DNA from 3 places in the Dactylosporangium sp. NPDC049742 genome. Region 3 is predicted to be linked to each of the others. Evidence: riboswitches for the same ligand, from Rfam matches in the RefSeq annotation. Region 3 holds a riboswitch; each other region holds the start of a gene.
What was found. A riboswitch is a leader RNA that binds a small molecule or an ion and turns the genes downstream of it on or off. The one in region 3 is predicted to bind cobalamin.
Positions count from the first base shown of each region.

Region 1: another riboswitch for cobalamin. It lies ahead of cobN (cobaltochelatase subunit CobN); the one in region 3 lies ahead of AB0J72_RS25940 (ribonucleotide reductase N-terminal alpha domain-containing protein).
Region 2: another riboswitch for cobalamin. It lies ahead of AB0J72_RS40670 (CbtB domain-containing protein); the one in region 3 lies ahead of AB0J72_RS25940 (ribonucleotide reductase N-terminal alpha domain-containing protein).

Region 1 is NZ_JBFANF010000101.1:126-7,361, reverse strand. Features, by position in the region: gene AB0J72_RS55425 (precorrin-2 C(20)-methyltransferase) at 1-1,361, opposite strand, end outside; gene AB0J72_RS55420 (precorrin-8X methylmutase) at 1,358-1,987, opposite strand; gene AB0J72_RS55415 (precorrin-3B synthase) at 2,092-3,231, opposite strand; cobalamin riboswitch at 3,317-3,539, shown strand; gene cobN (cobaltochelatase subunit CobN) at 3,579-7,130, shown strand.
Region 2 is NZ_JBFANF010000046.1:91,792-99,027, forward strand. Features, by position in the region: partial or broken gene AB0J72_RS40645 (transposase) at 264-762, shown strand; gene AB0J72_RS40650 (hypothetical protein) at 759-1,082, shown strand; gene AB0J72_RS40655 (MFS transporter) at 1,182-2,582, opposite strand; gene AB0J72_RS40660 (XRE family transcriptional regulator) at 2,642-3,223, shown strand; gene AB0J72_RS40665 (CbtA family protein) at 3,266-3,997, opposite strand; gene AB0J72_RS40670 (CbtB domain-containing protein) at 4,012-4,227, opposite strand; cobalamin riboswitch at 4,264-4,395, opposite strand; gene AB0J72_RS40675 (hypothetical protein) at 4,476-5,522, opposite strand; gene AB0J72_RS40680 (hypothetical protein) at 5,625-6,029, shown strand; gene AB0J72_RS40685 (hypothetical protein) at 6,008-6,778, opposite strand; gene AB0J72_RS40690 (helix-turn-helix domain-containing protein) at 6,873-7,205, opposite strand; gene AB0J72_RS40695 (SRPBCC domain-containing protein) at 7,192-7,236, opposite strand, start outside.
Region 3 is NZ_JBFANF010000022.1:83,659-90,894, reverse strand. Features, by position in the region: gene AB0J72_RS25960 (extracellular solute-binding protein) at 1-853, opposite strand, end outside; gene AB0J72_RS25955 (beta-galactosidase) at 1,112-3,067, shown strand; gene AB0J72_RS25950 (DeoR family transcriptional regulator) at 3,069-3,650, shown strand; partial or broken gene AB0J72_RS25945 (hypothetical protein) at 4,356-4,661, shown strand; cobalamin riboswitch at 4,661-4,840, shown strand; partial or broken gene AB0J72_RS25940 (ribonucleotide reductase N-terminal alpha domain-containing protein) at 4,991-6,364, shown strand; partial or broken gene AB0J72_RS25935 (ribonucleotide-diphosphate reductase subunit beta) at 6,367-7,050, shown strand.

The sequences.
Region 1 (7,236 bases), on a different contig from region 3:
TGCGGGCCGCCGACGTCGCGGCCCAGGACGACCGGGGTTTCCGGGGAGCGGTGGCGCAGCAGCAGGTCGCGGGCGGCCTCGACCTGCCAGGTGCGGCTCTTCGAGCCCGGGTTGTAGATGGCGATGACGAGGTCGGCGCCGGCCGCGGCCTCGAGGCGGGCGGCGATGACGTCCCACGGCTTCAGGCGGTCGGACAGTGACAGCACGCAGAAGTCGTGGCCGAGGGGGGCGCCCGCGCGGCTCGCCACCGCCTGGGCGGCGGTCAGGCCGGGCAGGACGCGCACCGGGACGTCCTTCCAGCGGGGCTCGGCGGCGATCTCCAGTACCGCGGCCGCCATCGCGAACACGCCCGGATCGCCGGACGACACGACGGCGACGCGGTGGCCGTCCTTCGCGAGGGACAGGGCGAACTCGGCGCGCTCCGACTCGACCTTGTTGTCGGAGGCGTGCCGGCGCTGGCGGGGGTTGGCCGGGATCCGGGCCAGGTACGGGGCGTATCCGACGAGGTCGGAGGCGGCCTCGACCGCGGCCAGGGCCTCGGGGGTGAGCCAGTCCCGGCCGGCCGGGCCGAGCCCGACGACGACGACCTCGCCGGCGGCGACCGCGGGCGGCGTGGACCGCAGCGCCGACGCCGTCTCCTCGTGCATGCGGCTCGGCAGCAGGGCGAGGGAGAAGTACGGCACCTCGGCCGGGTCCACAGTGGACAGAGGGGCGACGCGCTCGTTGGCGGTGGTGGCGCGCTCGACGTACCAGGCGTCGTCGAGGCGGCCGGCGCGCTCCAGGGCGTCCCGGACGGCCCCGAACGTGCGGCCGAGCTTCATGACGGCGGCGGAGTCGGTACTGGCGAGCCGCGCGGCCAGGTCCTCGACGGGCAGCGTGCCGGGCAGCACGGTGAGCACCTCGTCGCGCTCGACGAGGGGGCGGCCGAGCACCGCGGACGCGCCCGAGACCGAGGTGACGCCCGGCACGACCTCCGTCGCATAGGCGTGCGACAGCCGCTTGTGCATGTGCATGTACGAGCCGTAGAAGAACGGGTCGCCCTCGCAGAGCACGACCACGTCACGGCCGGCGTCGAGGTGCGCGGCGAGCCGGGCCGCCCACGCGTCGTAGTGCTCCTCGATGAGGGCCCGGTAGTCGCGGACCTCCTCGGTGGTGACCGGGTAGACGAGCGCCTCTTCGATCTGGCCGTCGCGCAGGTACGGCGCGGCGATCGACCGGGCGATGCTGCGCCCGTGGCGGGCGCTGTGGAACGCGACGACGGGTGCCGCGGCGATGAGCCGGGCCGCCTTCACCGTCACGAGCTCCGGGTCGCCGGGGCCGAGTCCTACGCCGTACAACCGACCGGTGTCCACTGTGGTCATTCCTTCTCGTCCGCGATGGCGTTGACGGCGGCGGCCGTCATCGCGCTGCCGCCCCGGCGGCCGTGCACGACCAGGTGCGGCAGGTCCGACGCCGCGAGCGCGACCTTCGACTCGGCCGCGCCGATGAACCCGACGGGGATGCCCAGCACGGCCGCGGGCCGGGGCGCGCCGGCCGCGATCATCTCCAGGAGCCGGAACAGCGCCGTCGGCGCGTTGCCGATGGCGACGACCGCGCCGTCGAGCCGCGGGCCCCACAGGTCGAGGGCGGCGGCGCTGCGGGTGGTGCCCAGCTCGTGGGCGAGCGCCGGGACCCGCGGGTCGCGCAGCGTGCACAGGACCTCGTTGTCGCGGGGCAGCCTGGCGCGGGTCACGCCGGAGGCGACCATCTCCGCGTCGCACAGGATCGGGGCGCCGTCGCGCAGGGCGGCGCGGGCGAGGCGCACGACGTCCGCGCTGTACCCGACGTCACCGGCGAGGTCGACCATGCCGCACGCGTGGATCATGCGGACGGTGACCTGGGCGACGTCGGCGGGCAGCGCGGACAGGTCGGCCTCGGCGCGGATCGTCGCGAACGACCGCCGGTAGATCTCCGCGCCGTCCTTGACGTAGTCGAAGCCACCGTCCATGACGGACCCAAAGCCACCGTCCGTGACGAAACCGGAGGCGCCGCCCGCGACGGCACCGGAGGCGCCGCCCTGGACGGCGCCGTCTGCGACGGACTCCTGAGCCGTCATGACAGCACCCGGTAGCCGTCGGCGGTCGCGAGCATCTCCACGTGCCTTCCCTTCGGTGCGCCGCAGCGCCGTTCGCAGCCGACCCAGTGCACCGGCAACGCATGGTCGAGACCGCCGAGGACGGCCGCGCGGGCGTCGGCGCGCACGTCGGCGAGGGCCTTCGCGCAGCCGGGCCGGCCGGCGCACGCCGTGACCCCGGCCCACGGCGTCGCGGGGTCGGTGCCGAGGCCGGCGGTCGTCAGCAGTGACTCGAGACGTCCAGCTTCTTCGACCGGCACGTCGGGCACGACGACGGTCCGCCACGGCGTGACGATGATCTCCCCCGGCGCCGCCGCGACGAGCGCCGCCGACTGCTCCGGTGTCAGCAGCCCGAGTGGTACGACCACCGTCAGCGCCACCAGTCCCCCGACCTGCGGGGTCCGTCCGACCGCCGGCCCGGGCGAGCCTGCGAACTGGTCGACGGCTGTACCGAGGGCGAACCCCAGGCGATCCGCGACCCGGGCCGGGCCGTCGGCCAGCTCGGCCAGCCGCCACGCGGTGCCGCCCTGCGCCGCGCGCTCGTCCAGGAACGCCCGGGACGCCCGGAGCAGCAGCTCAGCGGGGTTCTCCCCGGCCCGGCCCGCGGTGGGCAGCCCGGCGAGGAGGAGGCGGTCGCCGTGCAGGCCGACGTCGCCGCCGAGCGGGGACACGTCGCCGCGCCCGTCGTCGACGGTCACCAGGAACCGGCCGGGCAGCGCCGCCAGCGCGGGGTCGGCGCACAGCCCGGCGTCGAACGCGGCCACCACCGGCCGCACGTCCAGCTCGCCGAGGCCGTCGCGGCCGCTGAGCGGGCTGGCGATGATGTTGCGGACCCGCTCGTGGGTGTCCGACGGCAGCAGCCCCGCGGTGGTGAGCCTGGCCGCCAGCTCCGGCGACGCGTCCGGCCGCAGCCCTCTGATCTGCACGTTTCCGCGCGAGGTGAGCTCCAGGGCGGGGTCGCCGAGGTCCGCGGCGGCGGTGCGGAGGACCGCGAGGGCGGGGACGGGCAGCCGCCCGCCGGGCAGCCGGACGCGGGCCAGGCCACCGTCGGCCGCCGCGTGGACCTGCACGGCACCCGGGCACCGGTCCGGAGCGTCGCGTCCACTGGCAGCCTGCACGCGCCGGATACTACTGCGCAGCACCCCGCCCGACCCAAGGAAGCCGACCCCAAGGTGGGTCGGGCGAGCTTGACTCAAGGAAGCCGTGACCGGCAGAGTTGGCGGTGCTGTACGGCGACGTGTGGAGGAAGCCGGTGTGAATCCGGCACGGTCCCGCCACTGTGACCGGGGAGTGGACCTCCGACGACGGCCACCGGGCCCAGCGCCCCGGAGGCCGGAGACGACGGCCACCGGGTGCGAGCCCGGGAAGGCCGGAGGCGAGCGCCGATCCGGGAGCCAGGAGACTCTCCGCCGCCGGAACCTTTCCCGACCGACTTGGGGCGCGGACCCCGAGGGAGGACCCCGGCGTGATCCTGCTGCTGTCGACGTCCGACACCGACCTGCTCAGCGCCCGTGCGAGCGGCGCGGCGTTCCGGCTGGCCAACCCGTCCCGCCTCACCGTGGCGGAGCTGCCGGCCCTGGCCGACGGCGCCGACCTGGTCGTGGTGCGGTTCCTGGGCGGCTACCGCGACTGGCAGGAGGGGTTCGACACGCTGCTGCGCCTGCCGGCGCCGGTGGTGCTGCTCGGCGGTGAGTCGCTGCCCGACGCGGAGCTGATGCGCCACTCGACGGTGCCCGCCGGCGTCGCCGCGGAGGCCCACGCCTACTTCACCGAGGGCGGCCCCGCCAACCTCGCCGAGCTGCACAACTTCCTCTCCGACACGGTCCTGCTGACCGGCCACGGGTTCGCGCCGCCGGTGCAGACCCCCGCGTGGGGCGTGCTGGACCGGGAGTCCACGGCTGACGGCCCGACCGTCGGGATCATCTACTACCGGGCGCACCACCTGGCGGGAAACACCGCGTTCGTGGAGACGCTCTGCGAGGCCGTCGAGGACGCGGGCGGCCGGCCGCTGCCGGTGTTCGCCTCGTCGCTGCGGGCCGCCCCGGCGGAGCTGCTCGACACGCTGCGGCAGGCGGACGCGCTGGTCGTCACGGTCCTCGCCGCGGGCGGCACCCGGCCCGCCGACGCGCAGGCCGGCGGCGAGGACGGGGCGTGGGACGTCGGCGCCCTGGCCGCGCTCGACGTGCCGATCCTGCAGGGGCTGTGCCTCACGAGCTCCCGCGACACCTGGGACGCCAACGATGATGGGCTGTCGCCGCTGGACACCGCGACGCAGGTCGCGATCCCGGAGTTCGACGGGCGGATCATCACGGTGCCGTTCTCGTTCAAGGAGATCGACGCCGACGGGCTCACCGTCTACGTCGCCGACCGGGAGCGGGCCGGCCGGGTCGCCGGGACCGCGGTCGCGCACGCCCGGCTGCGGCACCTGCGGCCCGAGGACCGCAAGATCGTGCTGATGCTCAGCGCGTACCCGACGAAGCACGCGCGGATCGGCAACGCGGTCGGCCTGGACACGCCCGCGAGCGTCGTGCGGCTGCTCGAGGCGATGCACGCGCAGGGGTACGTCGGCGCCGACGGCTTCCCGAAGGACGGCGACGCGCTGATGCACACGCTCATCGCCGCCGGCGGGCAGGACGTGAACTGGCTCACCGAGGACCAGCTGCGCGGCAACCCGATCCGGATCTCCGCCGCCCGGTACCGGAGCTGGTTCGACACGCTCCCGGCCGACCTGCGGGAGGGGATGGAGCGGCACTGGGGGCCGGCGCCCGGCGAGCTGTTCGTCGACACGTCCCGCGACCCCGGCGGCGAGATCGTCCTCGCCGCGCTGCGCGAGGGCAACGTCGTGGTGATGGTGCAGCCGCCGCGCGGCTTCGGGGAGAACCCCGTCGCGATCTACCACGACCCCGACCTGCCGCCGAGCCACCATTACCTGGCCGCGTACCGGTGGCTCGCCGACGAGTTCGGCGCGCACGCGGTCGTGCACGTCGGCAAGCACGGCAACCTCGAGTGGCTGCCGGGCAAGACGGTCGGGATGTCCGCCTCGTGCGGCGCCGACGCGGCCCTCGGCAACCTGCCGCTGATCTACCCGTTCCTGGTCAACGACCCAGGTGAGGGCACCCAGGCGAAGCGGCGGGCGCATGCCACCCTGGTCGACCACCTGATCCCGCCGATGGCGCGCGCCGAGTCGTACGGTGACATCGCCCGCCTCGAGCAGCTCCTGGACGAGCACTCGACGATCGCGGCCCTCGACCCCGCGAAGCTGCCGGCGATCCGCGGGCAGATCTGGACGCTGCTGCAGGCGGCGCGGCTCGACCACGACCTGGGCCTGGCCGACCGGCCCGGTGACGACGGGTTCGACGAGCTGATCCTGCACATCGACGGCTGGCTCTGCGAGATCAAGGACGTCCAGATCCGCGACGGGCTGCACGTCCTCGGCGTCGCGCCGACCGGCGAGGCGCGGGTCGACCTGGTCCTCGCCATGCTGCGGGCCCGGCAGCTGTGGGGCGGCGCGGTCGCGCTGCCCGGCCTGCGCGAGGCCCTCGGCCTGACCGAGGGCTCGACCGCGCGCGTGTCGGTCGACGAGGCCGAGTCGCAGGCCCGCGCCCTGGTGGCGGAGATGGAGTCACGGGGCTGGCCCACCACCGACATCTCCGACATTTCGGATTTGCCGGATGTGGTACGGGTGCTGGAGTTCGCCGCACGGGAGATCGTGCCGCGGCTGTCCCGTACCGGCGACGAACTGACGATGGTCCTGCATGCGCTGGACGGAGGGTATGTCCCGGCGGGGCCGAGCGGGTCGCCGCTGCGCGGGCTGATCAACGTCCTGCCGACCGGGCGCAACTTCTACTCCGTCGACCCGAAGGCGATCCCGAGCCGGCTCGCGTGGGAGACGGGTCAGGCGATGGCCGACTCGCTGCTCGCCCGCTACAAGGCAGACCACGGTGCGTGGCCGCGCTCCGTCGGCCTGTCGATGTGGGGCACCAGCGCCATGCGCACCGCCGGCGACGACATCGCCGAGGCGCTCGCGCTGCTCGGTGTCCGGCCCGTCTGGGACGACGCGTCCCGCCGGGTGGTCAACCTGTCCCCCATCGACCTCGCCGAGCTGGGCCGCCCCCGCATCGACGTCACGATGCGCATCAGCGGCTTCTTCCGCGACGCGTTCCCGCACGTGGTCGCGCTGCTGGACGACGCGGTGCAGCTGGTCGCCGCCCTGGACGAGTCCCCCGACGACAACTACGTCCGCGCCCACGTCGCCGCCGACGTGGCCGCGCACGGCGACGAACGCCGCGCCACGCTGCGCGTCTTCGGGTCCAAGCCGGGCGCGTACGGCGCCGGCATCCTCCCCCTCATCGACAGCCGCAACTGGCGCGACGACGCCGACCTGGCCGAGGTGTACGCGGTGTGGGGCGGCTACGCGTATGGCCGCGACCTGGACGGCCTGCCCGCCCGGGGCGACATGGAAGGCGCGTACAAGCGGATCAGCGTCGCGGTCAAGAACACCGACACCCGCGAGCACGACATCGCCGACTCCGACGACTACTTCCAGTACCACGGCGGCATGATCGCCACCGTCCGCGCGCTGACGGGCCGCGCCCCAGCCGCGTACGTCGGCGACAGCACCAACCCCGACGCCGTGCGCACCCGCACCCTGAGCGAGGAGACCGCCCGCGTCTTCCGCGCCCGCGTCGTCAACCCCCGCTGGCTCGCCGCCATGCGCCGCCACGGCTACAAGGGCGCCTTCGAGCTCGCCGCCACCGTCGACTACCTGTTCGGCTTCGACGCCACCGCCGGCGTCGTCGCGGACTGGATGTACGAGAAGCTCGCCGAGTCCTACGTCTTCGACCCCGAGAACCGCAAGTTCCTCGACGAGTCCAACCCGTGGGCCCTGCACGGCATCACCGAACGCCTCCTGGAAGCCGCCGACCGCAACCTCTGGGAACACCCGGAGCAGTCCACCCTTGACGCCTTGCGCCAGGTGTACCTCGAAACCGAAGGCGACCTCGAGGACGGCAAGTAGCGCAGTCTGTGCTTCCGCCCCACCGCTGCCGCGGCGGGTCCCGGCGGGGATTCTCACCCGCGCCCCAATGCGCCGCTCCGCGGCGCACTGCCTGCGCTCGCGCGCG
Region 2 (7,236 bases), on a different contig from region 3:
CGGTGGCCGTTCGCCCTGGTCAACGGGGGCGCTTCGCCCTGGACAGCCCAGCTGTCGGCATCTGCCGGCGGCTGTGGCGCAGACGGTGGCATTGCCGCGGTCGCCAGGCACACCGGTGGGCGATTGGTCTGGTAGGGCGGAGGCGGCCCCAAGTCGCGGTCCGCCCGACCACGTGGGCGGTTGCCGGTCCGTCCTGGACAGCCGGGCTACGGGTGACGGCACGTTCAGAAGGGTGGCAGTGGAACCCCTCGCAGGTTGGCCATGTCTACCGGTGGGCCGACGGGAACCACGTGAACGTGCGTCTCGAGGAGGACGAGCTCTGCCTGCTGGTGACCGTCGGGGTTCGTGCTGGCGACTCCAGGGCGCCAGTCGCCCTCGTCTGCGGCTACCGCGGGCCGAGCGGTTCGTGGGCGGATCTGTTGCGTGACTGCTTCCACCGGGGCATGCGCGTTGCGGCGCCCGCGGCCGGTGACGGTGCGCCGGGGTGCTGGGCAGCGCTGCGCGAGGTCTTCCCAGGCACCCGTGAGCAGCGCGAACGGGTGCACAAAAGTTTTCCCAGGGCGGTCGCGAACATCACCGACGATCTCGACGTGCTGCGGCCGTTTCCACGACTACCCGGCCGAGCATTGGGTGCACCTGTGCACCTCGAGCCCGGTCGAGTCCATGTTCGCCAACGTCCGGCACCATGGCCGTGTGACCGAGGGACCGTGTAGCCGCGCCGGGGCCGCCTTCGGCGACGGGCGAGTGGCGGCTCGACCATGACCGTCTACGACACCTACGGCGCGGACGTGCGCTCTGCCGCCGAGCTGGCTCGCATCGTCGCAGACCGGCTCGGCCTGATCTTTGTCGAGCACGAGAGCGACTACCGGGGGATCTACTACCGCGCCGAGGCTCCGCCGTACCAGATCGAGGTCCAGCCCAACGCCATCCCAGGCGACGATGGTCAGAACGATCTCTACGACCCCGATCACCCGGGCATGCGGGCGCTCCTGCTGGTGACCGGCTCCCAGCGGTCGCCAGGCTACGATGCAAGTCTCAACGCCCTCGACGCGCTCCAGCTGCTCGAACACGAGTCGAGTTGAGGTCCGCTGATCCACGACTGCTGACGATTACTCGTAGGCGATTGCCGGTAATTGGTTGCAGGTAATTGGTGGTCGGGCGTGGGGCGGTGCGGGGGTGTCCTACGCGCGGCTGGTCGCGGTGGCGGGGCGGGTTGTGGGTTGTGGGGTGGTTCGCAAGGTGGGGGAGAGCCTGGCGACGGCGAGCAGGACGGCACCGCAGGTGGCGACCAGCAGCCAGCCCGGCCGGGACGCGGCGGGCAGGTCCGCGGGGGAGGACGACGCGACCAGGCCGCCCGCAACCGCGACGCCGAGCGCCGCGCCGAACTGGCGGGCCGTGGAGGTGATGCCGCCCGCGACGCCCGAGCGGGACGGTGGGAGGGCGGCGACGGCGGTGTTCGTGATCGGGGTGTTGGCGAAGCCGATGCCGACGCCGAGCAGCAGGAACGCGAGCAGCAGCACCGGCAGGGCGGTGTGGTCGGACAGGGTGACCAGGCACAGGCCGCCGGCCAGGACGAAGGCGCCCGCGAGCAGCAGCGGCGGGCGTGGGCCCGCGCGGCCGACCAGGTAGCCGGACAGCGGCGCGCACACCGTCGCCGCCAGGGCCATCGGCAGCGTGACCAGCCCCGCGGCGGCGGGTGACAGGCCGCGGGTGTGCTGCAGGTAAAGCGTGCTCAGCAGCAGCGTCAGGTTGAGCCCGGCGAAGAGCACGACGGCGCCCAGGACGGCGGCGGTGAAGGGAGCGTGGCGGAAGAGGCGGACGTCGATCAGGGGCGACCGGCGACGCAGGGACGTGACCACGAACCCGGTGGCGGCGGCCAGGGTGACCGCGGCCAGAGCCACCGGAACCGGAGCGGTCCAGCCCGCGTGCGGCGCCTCGATGAGCAGGGCCACGGACCCGCCGACCAGCGCGACCAGCAGCGCCTGCCCGGGCACGTCCACCGGGCGGGGCTGCGGGGACCTGGACTCCGGCACGTACACGGCGGTGAGGGCCAGGACCGCGGCGATGAGCGGCACACTGACCCAGAACACCGACCGCCAGCCGAGGGCGGAGACGAGCGCGCCGCCCGCGACGGGGCCGGCGGCCATGCTGGCTCCGAAGATCGCGGCCCACACGCCGATCGCCTGGGCGCGCTCCTTCGGGTCGGTGATGACGCTGACGACGATCGCGAGGGCGACCGGGCTGAGCATCGAGCCGCCGACGCCCTGCACGACGCGGGCGGCGACGAGCCAACCGAGGGACGGCGCGGCCGCGCACGCCACCGAGGCGAGGGCGAAGACGACCAGTCCGATCTGGAAGATCCGGCGGCGGCCGAAGCGGTCGGCGAGGGCGCCGGAGGAGATGAGCAGGCTCGCCAGGACCAGGGTGTACGCGTCGACGGTCCACTCCAGGCCGCGGGTGCCGGCGTGCAGGCCGGCGCCGATCGACGGCAGCGCGACGTTGACGATCGTGGTGTCGAGCCCGACCAGGAACAGGCTCGTCGAGCAGATGGCGAGAACGGTCCAGCGCCGTGCGGTGTCCATGGCCACGATGATCGGCGCGCACCCCGTGCAGGCCGCAGAGAATTTGCGAAGATTGCAAAATGGACGCCGAGGTGGAGCGGCTCATCGACGGGATCGGGCCGAGGCTGCGGGAGCTGCGCCGCCGGCGGGGGCTGACCCTCGAGGCGCTGTCGGCGCGGACCGGCATCTCCGTCAGCGGGCTGTCGCGGCTCGAGTCCGGGAAGCGCCGCCCGACGCTGGACCTGCTGCTGCCACTGGCCCAGGCGCATCAGGTGGCCCTCGACCAGTTGGTGGGGGCACCGGCGACGGGGGATCCCCGCGTACACCTGAAGCCCCAGCGAAACCGGAGAGGCAGCGTGGTCGTCGCGCTGACGCGCTACCCGGGACCGGTAAGGGTGTTCAAGCAGGTGCTCGAACCGGGCGAACCCAGGTTGGTCACCCACGAGGGCTACGAGTGGCTGTACGTCCTCGCCGGCGAGCTGCGGCTCATCCTCGGCGATCAGGAGCTGACGCTGCGGCCGGGGGAGGTCGCCGAGTTCGAGACCCGCACGCCGCACTGGTTCGGCCCCGCCGGCGAGCAGACCGTCGAGGTCCTGCACATGTTCGGGCCCCAGGGAGAGAAGGCGCGGGTGCGCGCGAGACCCCGCGCCGGGAAACACTGAAGGCGGCGGGGCAACGCCCCACCGCCTTCAGCAACGAACAGGTCAGACCGCGACCGGGTGCGCGTCGGCCACGACCGGGCGCTGGCTGCGCTCGGTGAGGTAGCCGAACAGCAGGCCGAGCGTGGCCCAGGTGACCGCCTGGGTGCCGAGCGACGCGAGCCGGAACCGCCACAGCAACACCGGCGAGAACCCGTCGGGCACCTCGTTGACCGCCGGCAGCAGCGCGATCGCGACACCCACGACGACCGCGGCGCCGACGACCGCGAGGATCGTCGCGTTCCACGTGCCGAAGCGCGGCTGCAGCGACCGGCTCACGACGATCGCGCCGAGCACGGCGGCGACCCCGATGACGATCATCAGGAAGTACAGGCCGGTCCGCTGCTGCAGCGTGTCCGGGTTGCCGGTCGCGGGCGGGTTGGCCGGGTACTTCAGGAACGGCACGAGCGCCACCCCGACGAACCCGGCGAGAGCGACGACCGCGGCCGTGGCGCGGGCGCTGATCCGGCCGATCCGCCCGAGCGTGACCGCGACCGCGATGGCGAACAGGCCGCCGATGGCGACGCCGTACACGACCGAGGCGGTGGCCAGGCCGAGCGTGCTCTGCACGGTCCGGCTGACCGGCCCGTGCTCATGGTCGGTGGCGTGGACCTCCTCGAACGCGATCGCGTCGTTGATCGGGCCCTCACCGAACAGGTAGGCGAACAGGAACGCGGCGACACCGGCGACCAGGCCGGTGATCATGCCGCGGACCAGGAGCGTCCGGGCACTCAACATGCTGGCGCCCCGGTTCAGTGGCAGGGGAAGCCGAGCAGGTGCCGGCCGTCGTGGACGAACTCGTGCACCGTCGAACCCGAGACGACCGAGGTGATGCCCTGCTCGGCGCCGACGAAGTAGAGCAGGACGACGGCGAGGACGACGCCGAACGTGGCCCACGGCAGGATCTGCCGCAGCGGGATCGGGGCCGGTGCGGTGGCCGGGGTGGGAAGAGCCGAGATCGTTGCCATGATGCAGCCTCCTGCGGGATTTCGCGTCCCATCGAGCGTTGTCGTGACCGTGCCCGGGTCTGACTCCCACCTGCGTGGTTACAGCGGCGCGACCGTGCCGGGCTTGCACCGGCTTCCGTTCACTGTCACGTGTATGTTTCGGACGGTACGGACGCGGTTCCGGCGTGTCAATCGGACAGCGCCTCCGTCAGCCCGCCGGTGGGCGCCGCGCCGCTGGTCAGCGCGGCCGGCGCCCGGGGCCGGGGTGATCAAGTTCTCGGCGGGGTGAGGGCGACGAGGTCGGTGCCGACCTTGTGCAGTCCGTCGAGCCGCCGGTCGAGGGACGCGCCGCTGGGGCTGAGGAACTCGTCGTACTTCGCCCAGACGGACCTGCCGTTCGCCATGAACGCCCACGGGTAGTGCTTGTCGGCGGCGGCGACGACCTGCGGGCCGTGGTCCGCCCAGTGCGGGTCGGTGCCGCCGGTCAGCCGCGCGCCCACCTTGTCCTTCGGCTGCACCGACAGGCTCGGCACGTCACCCGGCAGGGCGAGCACCAGCGCGGTGTGCCGGTTGTCCTTCTCGGTGAAGTCGAACACGTAGAACGCGCGGTCGCGGTACGTGCCGCTGACGACGGCGCCCGCGGACGGCTGCGACTGCGACCAGCCGAGCCGCTGGGCGAGCGTGGGGTTGGAGTGTTCGAAGGTGTAGCCGCGCCGCTTCGCCCACCGCTTCCGGCCGATCCGCGTCCGCACCGACGACACGAACCCGGCGCCCGAGATCAGGCAGATCAGCGTGCCGCCGATACCCGCGATCCACGCGCCGGTCCCGCCGTCGGTGAAGGCCGTGCCCCACCCGAGCACAGCGGTCACGCCGGTGACGACGAAGATGAAGAAGCGGGTCTGGTACGGGGCGATCGCCGCCTGCGGCTCGTCGGCGCCGTACCGGATCACCTCGATCAGCGAGAGCACGAAGTACAGCAGCGCCAGCCCGCCGAGCAGCAGCGCCGCGGAGCCGGTTGTCCGCCACGCCCGGTCCCGGCCGGCGAGCTTCTCCGGGGAGTTCTGTCTCGTGTACCGGTCGACCATCGTCTGGTAGGAGCCGCCCTCGTCGCCGCTGCCGCCGAAGACCAGGCACGTGTCGCGCGGCCGCATCGTCTTGCCGTCGCAGGTCGGCGTGTAGTCCGAGATGCGCTGCGCCGACTCCTGCTGTCGCTGCGCGGCCGTGCTCGTGCCGGCCGCCACCATCTGCCATCCGGCCAGCAGGAAGACGCCTGCCAGGACGATCCGGACGAGTAACCCCGTGTGCCGTCGATTCACGCCGGCATGTATAGCAGCCGATGCCTGGCCGCTGCTGCCCCGGTGGCCCGGGATGCGTGCTGACCGCTGCCGGGACCGAGCCGTCACGATAGTCTCGGACCCGTGGGCGTCATGATGGACTACTTCGCCGCGACCGAGCAGGAGCTGGCCGCCCTCGACCTCGATCTGGGCCCGGCCGGCAACGACTGGCCGTATGTCGACTGCAAGGGCTGGATCCTGGAGGTCGAGGAGTTCGCCGCGGAGATCGACGGGCGGGATCCGAGCGAGTTCGGCCGGGACGAGCCGCTGCGCGGCGTCGACGACCCCGAGTTCCTCGGCCCGTGGACGGTGCGGATCAACACGGAGCTCGTCGACACCCTCACCCGGCTGGAGGAGGGGCAGATCCGCGGCTACGCGGACCGGTTCCTGCTGGAGGACTGGGAGGCCGGGCGGCTCGTCGCGCTCGCCGGGCTGGCCAGGTCCGCGGTCGCGCAGGGGCGGGCGCTCTACTCCTGGTCGTCGTTGTAGCCGGCCACGAGCCGGTCGTCCTTGTCGTTCTTGTAGCCGGACACCAGCAGGGTCCACAGCTGCTCGCGGACCTCCGGCGGGAGCCGGTTCCCGAGCTCCTGGCGCCGCAGCAGCACGAACCCGTTCGGGTCGCGCGGCCGCCCGGTGCGGGCGAACTCGATCGCCTGCACGGCGAGCGCCGGCTCCGGCCACGTGCCGTCGGGCGCCGTGTGGATGGCGTCGACGGCCGCCGCGGCCCGCGCGTCGACGTCGTCGATCAGCGCGTACTCCGCCCCGTCGGCGGGCCAGCGCTGCGCCCGCAGGTCGATGTCGCGGAAGTCCACGTCGACGAGGTCCGCGTCGGTGAAGTCATTGCCGCGCCATTCGTTGCGGGCGCGGACCGGGCTGCCGGCCGCCCCGCCGGGTGCGCCGTTGAATACGGTGTGCCACACCCGGCCGCGAAACACGCATTCCACGAACTCCGCGCATTCGGTGTCAAGCTCCCGGATCTGGGCACCGTCGAACAGGCAGCGCTCGAAGCGCGCGTCGCCGAGGTACGTGTTGCCCAGCGGGAACCTCGTGCGCCGGAACACGCAGTCGACGAATCGCGTCTGGCCCTGATGGCCGACGCTGAACTTTCCGAAAGAAGTTTCCGAGAAGTTACATCGCAGAAAGGTTCCGCCATAGGCACCGAACGTGTCGAACGAACGGCCCGAGAAGTCGACGTCGGCCAATTCTACGTGACGGTGTTCCACCCTCAGCAGATCCACGTCTGGACGTTACCAGCCACTCGCACACACGGCCGGAGTCGATTCCCGACCCCAACCGTTCGGCGCGGAATGTGGTCTTTGTCCGGCACGGCGCTCAGCCGTCGAGCCGGTCCCGCAGGGCCAGCAGCGGCCCGTCCCAGTCCCGGGCCAGGGCGGCGAGGAACTGCTGCGCCACCTTCATCGACGCCGAGTCGAGGCGGAACCGGACCCGCCGACGCTCGCCCGGCTCGGCGACCACCAGGCCGGCCTCGGCCAGCAGGCCCAGGTGCTTGGCGATCGCCTGCCGGGTGATCGGCAGCTGCCCGGCGAGCTGGGTGGCGGTGGCCGGCCCCCCGGCCGCGAGCGCGGCGAGGATCCCCCGCCGGCTCGGGTCGGCCAGGGCGGCGAAGACCTCCTGCGCCACCGCCTCCGGATCAGGCCTGCCCATCGAGATACGCGACGAGCTCGCCGAGCTCGCT
Region 3 (7,236 bases):
TGCCGGCGGTGTCGGGGGCGTTGCCGGACAGCACGCCGGGGCCCCAGACGGCGCTGGGCCAGGCGATCAGGGTGCCGTCGTTGAGGGCCTTGTTCCACTCGGGGGTGTACATCGGCTTGTTGTCGATCGCGCCGGAGGCGACCAGGCCGCCCCAGTACTCGGCGAGTTTCTTGGTCGCGGCGTCGTTGACCTGCACGGACCAGGTCTCGCCGCTGACGCCGAACCACTTGGCGCCGGCCTGCTGGGCGAGTCCGGCGAACCAGCCCGGGTCGCCGGCGGAGAAGGTGGTCAGGTAGCGCTTCGGGTCCTTCTGCCGGACCTGCTTGGCGACCTCACCGAACTCGTCCCAGGTGGTCGGCACCTTGAGGCTGAGCTGCTCGAAAACGTCCGCGCGGTAGTACAGCATCATCGGACCCGAGTCCTGCGGGATCGCGTAGACCGCGTCGGTGCCGAGCGTGATCGTGCTCCACACGCCGGGGGCGAACTTGCCCTTCGCGTCGGCGGAGTACTTGCTGAGGTCAGCCGCGGCGCCGTTGCTGACCAGCGTGGGAAGCGCCTGATACTCGGCCTGGAAGAGATCCGGCGGGTTGCCGGCCTTGTTGGCCGTGAGGACCTTCGTGACCTCCTCGTCACCTTGCGCCTGCTTGCTGACGGTGACGTGGATGTCGGGATTGGCGGCGTTCCACTGGGCCACGACCTTGTCGATGCCGGGCACCCACGACCAGAAGGTCAGCTCGACCTTGCCGGTGGCCGTGTTCTGGGGCGTGCCGTCGTCGCTGGATCCGCAGGCGCTGGTCAGCAGCAGCGCACTCGCGGTTGCGACCGCGAACAACGTACGGAGTTTCGGGGTCATCTTGGTCTCCAACGTGCGTAGGTCACCGCGGCGACGAGGGCGAGCGGGAGAAACGAAACGGCCGTGTGACTACGGCGCTCCGGCACCCTCCGACAGACGTCCATCGCTGCGGCGATCGGGGTGAACGACCGGGAGCGCTCACAGTTTTGGCCGTCCTAGACGTGCTGTCAATACATTGCGCGGAGGTTAATTCACGCGTGATGCCTGCGCTATGCTGCCGCTATCGAACCGGGAGCGTTCACAGCCAGGAGTCGCAAGATGGACCAGCTTCAACCGTCGCCGTGGTTTCCCCGCGGTCTCGATGCCATCGCCTACGGCGGCGACTACGCCCCGGAGCAGTGGCCTGAGGAGGTCTGGGCCGAGGACGTCCGGCTGATGCGGCAAGCCGGTGTCAACCTGGTCAGCGTCGGCATCTTCAGCTGGGCGATGCTCGAGCCCACCGAGGGGCAGTACACCTTCGAGTGGCTCGACAGAGTTCTGGAGCTCCTACATGCCAACGGGATCCGCGCGGACCTCGCCACGCCGACCGCGGCTCCGCCGCCGTGGCTGACCTACCGCTACCCCGACGCGCGGCTCATCGACCGCGAAGGCCACGTCCTCGGACAGGGCGGCCGGCAGAGCTTCTGTCCCAGCTCGGCTGAGTACGCGCGGGCCGCCGCCACGATCACCGAGCAGCTGGGCCGCCGCTACGGCGAGCATCCGGCGGTCGCGCTGTGGCACGTCCACAACGAGTACGCGGGCGTGAACCCGCACTGCTACTGCCCAGGCTGCGCCGAGGCGTTCCGCGGCTGGCTGCAGGACCGCCACGGCGACCTGCCGACGCTCAACGCCGCATGGGGCACGACGTTCTGGAGCCAGCGCTACAGCGACTGGGCCGAGATCGAGCCGCCACACGCAGCGCCGACACCGGTGAACCCGGCGCAGCAGCTGGACTTCTTCCGGTTCTGCTCCGACGTCCATCTGGAGAACTTCCGGCGGGAGCGCGACATCCTGCGCGGCCTGTCGCCCGAGGTACCGGTCACCACCAACTTCATGATCGCCAACTGCAAGTGGGTCGACTACTGGAAGTGGGCCGGCGAGGTCGACGTCGTCGCCAATGACCACTACCTGCAGGCCGAACGCGACGATCCGCACATCGAACTGGCCATGTGCGCGGACCTGACGCGCAGCCTCGCCGGCGGAGCGCCGTGGATGCTGATGGAGCACTCCACGAGCGCCGTGAACTGGCAGCCCCGCAACATCGCCAAGCGGCGCGGCGAGCTGGCCCGCAACAGCCTGGCCCACCTGGCCCGCGGCGCCGACGCGGTGCTGTTCTTCCAGTGGCGGGCCTCGCGGTTCGGGGCGGAGAAGTTCCACTCGGCGATGCTGCCGCACGGCGGGACCAGCACCCGGATCTGGCGCGAGGTCACCGAGCTCGGCGGACGCCTCGCCGGGCTGGACCGGCTGCGCGGCACCCGGGTCAAGGCCGACGTGGCGATCGTGTGGGACTGGGAGTCGTGGTGGGCGCTCGAGTTGGAATGGCGCCCATCCGTGGACCTGGCATACCGCGAGCGGATCGAGGCGTACTACACGGCGCTGTGGAAGGCCCACCTCACCGTCGACTTCGTCCACCCAGAGGCGGCCCTGAGCAGGTACCCGCTGGTCGTCGTACCATCGCTGTACCTGACGACGGCCGCGGCGGCGAAGAACCTCGACGCATACGTCACCGGCGGGGGAACGCTGCTCGTGTCGTACTTCTCCGGCATCGTCGACGCGAACGACACCGTGCACGGGGATGCGCATCCGGGGGCGCTCCGCGACCTGCTCGGCGTGACCGTCGAGGAGTTCCTGCCGCTGCGACAGGGCCGGCACATCGAGCTCTCGGACGGCACGGCCGCCGATGTGTGGGCCGAGGACCTCGTCGTCGACACCGCGGAGGTCGTGCTGACCTACACGGACGGACCGGCGGCCGGAGGTCCGGCCGTCACCCGCAAAGCGCACGGTGGCGGCACGGCCTGGTACGTCTCGACCCGCCCGGACGCGGCCGGCCTCGAGCGACTGCTGGCCCGGATCCTGCCTCAGGCAGGGCTCCCGGTCCGCCACGACGTGCCCGAAACGGTCGAGGTCGTGCGGCGCCCGCCGTTCGTCATCGCGATCAACCATGGCGAGCACGCCGCTGAAGTCGGCGGCCGCGTTGTCGAGGCCGGTGCGGTAACGGTGATCGAGGAGGCCTGACGTGCTCATCGAGACGCGTCGCGCCGGGATCGTCGCGGCGACCCGCGAACTCGGCGGCATCGGCCTGCACGAGCTGAGCGAGCGCTTCGACGTGTCGATCCCGACGATCCGCCGGGACCTGGAGGTGCTCGCGGATCGCGGGCTGTTGCACCGGGTCCGCGGCGGAGCCATGCCGATCGGCGAGGAGCAGCCGGCACGGCCAGCGCATCGGCCGGCCCCGGACGAGGTCCAGGAGGCGCTGGGCCTCGTCCAGCCGGGCATGGCGGTCGGGATCTCGGGCGGCCCCAAGGCAGTGCGGCTGACGGAACTGCTCGACGACGTCGCCGGCCTGACCGTGGTGACGCCGATGCCGATCGTCGCGGCCGCCGTGCGCAACGAGCGCACAACGGTCCTGCTGATCGGCGGAATCCGTACCCCCGGCGGCAGTCACGCCGGGCCCCAGACCGAACGGACGCTGCAGGCGCTGAATCTCGACATCGCGATCGTCCAGGTGCTGAGCCACCCGGCCCATGACACCCTCGCCGCCGCGACCGACCGGGCCTTGCTGGAGCGCGCCGCCCAGCGCGTGCTCCTGCAGCCCTGACCGCGCCGAACCTGTGCCCGTTCGGGGTTCAGGATGTTGGGCTTGCTGAGCGCCGAGGCATCGACCGAGGTCATGTCACAGCCGCCCGACTTGGCGTTGTACAGGACATGGTCGGCCGCAATCAGGGGGTCACCGCCCAACTGTGCCACTGGGCATACGCGGTTCGCTCGTCGAACCACCGGCCCTGAGCCGAGGCGCCGAGGCAGGCCAAATGAACCAGCTCACCGACCACTTCGACGCCTGGCGACGCCATAACATCGCGGGCGTCCTGGCGACACTGACCGACGACTGCGTGATCATCGAGTGTTACGGGCCGACCTACCGCGGCCGACACCGCGTCGAGCAATGCCAACAGCACCGGCCTCGCCGCGCAGGCGCTGCGCGTCGCCGGGCGGCCGGTCGCATGGCTCAAGGCCCGCGGATTCCTGCTCGGCCTGCAGGTGCGCTGCTCCGGCCCGGCCGCCGACCGCGGCGCGATCGCCTACACGACGACCGGGTTCGACCCGGCCACCGCGATCCGCCCGACCGCGCAGGCCGTGCCTGGGTCTGACCGGCGCCAGCTTCGCCACCCTCACCGCCGCCGGCTCGCAGGCCGCGGCGCCAACCCTGGCGTGTGCCGCGTGAACCGGGCCATGGCGCAGGGCATAAACCGTGTCGCGGAGGTGGCTCGCCGGGCTCTGCGCGGCGTTCGCCGTCACCGGCGCGCTGGTCCTTGCCGACCCGGCACCGCAGGCGGCGCACGCCGCCGCGTGCGCGCCGGGCACCGGGGTCACCGTCGTCGTGGACTTCACCACGTTCGGCGGCGGCGTCCAGAAGGGCTGCCGGCTCGGCGACCCGCCGAATGACCTTGCCGCGTTGAGCGGCGCCGGGTTCACCGTCACCGGCACCCAGCGCTGGGGCCTCGCCTTCATCTGCCGGATCAACGGCAAGCCCACCGCCGCCACGGAGCCGTGCGTCAACACCCCGCCGGCGTCGGCGTACTGGTCCTACTGGCACGCAGTGCCCGGCGGTGGTTCGGCCGCGCTTCGGTGCGGTCGTGGCAACAGGGAACCCGGTGTGAGTCCGGGACTGCCCCGCAGCGGTGAGTGGGAACGAACGCTGTCATTGAGCACTGGACCTTCCGGGGTCTGGGAAGCGACGGCCAGTAGGTGACCGGAGACGGTCGCGCCCGCGAGTCCGAAGACCTGCCAGCGCACCGCGCGCCGAGGGCGGCGTGCGGTGGTCGGATGCCGCGTGGGACGGCTGACGCCATCGCCAGGTGCTCCTCGCGTGCGCCTTTCTGTGGCGGGCTTCCCCCTGCGTCCATCCGGTGGTGATGAGCAGGCGACGAGGGGGAGCACATGACGGTGACGCAGGACCAGGCGACGGCCGGGAAGGCGCCGGAGCAGCGCCGGCACGCGATGCAGGTCCGCAAGCGCAACGGCGACCTGGAGCCGGTCGACGTCAACAAGATCGTGAAGGCGGTCGAGCGGTGGGTCGCCGACCTCGACGAGGTCGACCCGCTGCGGGTGGCGACGAAGACGATCAGCGGTCTGTACGACGGGGCGACGACGGCGGAGCTGGACAAGCTGTCGATCCAGACGGCGGCGGAGCTGATCGGTGAGGAGCCGCAGTACTCGCGGCTCGCGGCGCGGCTGCTCGCGGCGTACGTCGACAAGGAGGTCCGCGGGCAGGGCGTCGCCAGCTTCAGCCAGGCGATCCGGCACGCGCACCAGCAGGGCCTCATCAGCGACGACACCGCGGCGTTCGTGGCGCGGAACGCCCGCAAGCTCGACGATGCCGTCGAGGTCGACGGTGATCTGCGCTTCGAGTACTTCGGCCTGCGGACCGTCGCCGACCGGTACCTGCTGCGCCACCCTCTGTCCCGGCTGGTCGTGGAGACCCCGCAGTACTGGCTGCTGCGCGTCGCGTGCGGGCTGTCGCAGACGCCGGGTGAGGCGATCGGCTTCTACCGGCTCATGTCGTCGCTCGCGTATCTGCCGAGCTCGCCGACGCTGTTCAACTCCGGCACCGCGCACACCCAGATGTCGTCGTGTTTCCTGGTCGACTCGCCCCGCGACGAGCTCGACTCGATCTACTACTACCCGTCGCAGCAGGCCGCCGCGTCCAACCCACGCTGGCGGCCGGTCGGGCTCGGCCTCATGGGACTGCAGGACGCGTTCTTCGCGCTGCGGCTGCCGTTCGACTCCCCCGCCGCCCGCGAGCTGTCGACGCGGGTGCAGGAGGAGATCTACCTCACCGCCCTGGAAGCGTCGGCGGACCTGGCGGAGCGGTTCGGGCCGCACCCCGCGTACGCCGAGACCCGTGCCGCCGGCGGCGAGCTACACCCGGACCTGTGGGGCGCACCCACCGACGGTGAGCGCTGGGCCCTGCTCCGTGAGAAGGTCGCGGCGAGTGGGTTGCGCAACTCGCTGCTGATCGCGATCGCGCCGACCGCGACGATCGCGTCCATCGCCGGGTGTTACGAGTGCATCGAGCCGCAGGTGTCCAACCTGTTCAAACGCGAGACCATGTCGGGTGAGTTCCTGCAGCTCAACACGTACCTGGTGCGGGAGCTCAAGGCCCGCGGGCTGTGGACCGCGGCGATCCGCGAGCAGATCAAGCGCGCCGAGGGCTCGGTGCAGGACGTCGCCGACCTGCCCGATGACGTGCGCGAGCTGTACCGCACCGCCTGGGAGCTGCCGCAGCGGGCCCTCATCGACCTGGCCGCCGCCCCTACCTGAACCTCCTGGACACGTACGTCACCGACGACGCCGAACGGACCGCGGCGTTCGCCGCCGTGGAGAACATCCCGTCGATCGCGCGGAAGGCCGAGTTCTGCTTCCGCTGGATCGACTCCCTCGGCGACCTGCACGAGCTGAAGACCCGCGACGACCGGCGCGCGTTCCTGCTCAACCTCATCTGCTTCGCCGCCTGCATCGAAGGGTTGTTCTTCTACGGCGCCTTCGCCTACGTGTACCACCTGCGCTCCCGCGGCCTGCTGCACGGCCTCGCCTCGGGCACCAACTGGGTCTTCCGCGACGAGTCGATGCACATGGCCTTCGCGTTCGACGTCGTCGACACGGTACGGGCGGAAGAACCCGACCTGTTCGACTCCCAGCTGGAGGCGCAGGTCCGCGAGATGCTCGCCGAAGCGGTCGAGTGCGAGGTGCAGTTCGCCGCCGACCTCCTGGAACAGGGCGTCTCCGGGATGTCCCTCGCGGACATGCGCGAGTACCTGCAACACGTCGCCGACCGGCGGCTCGCCACCCTCGGTATCGCGCCGCTGTACGGCAGCCGCAACCCGTTCGCGTTCATGGAGCTCCAGGACGTCCAGGAGCTGTCGAACTTCTTCGAACGCCGGGTGTCGGCGTACCAGGTCGGCGTGACGGGCACGGTCAGCTTCGACGACGACTTCTGAGTGGCGGTGTGCTGCTGTCCTGTGCGGCATCACCGTGCAGGACAGTGGCGACGTCGTCGCAGGCGCATCCGTCCGGGCCGGCGCCGGCAAGCAGCGCCTTTCCCCGTGCGGCGGATGTCAGGGACAACGTCAACCACGCTGTGACACACGTCGTGGGTGCCCCGGTCCCGAACGTCGCCGGGCACC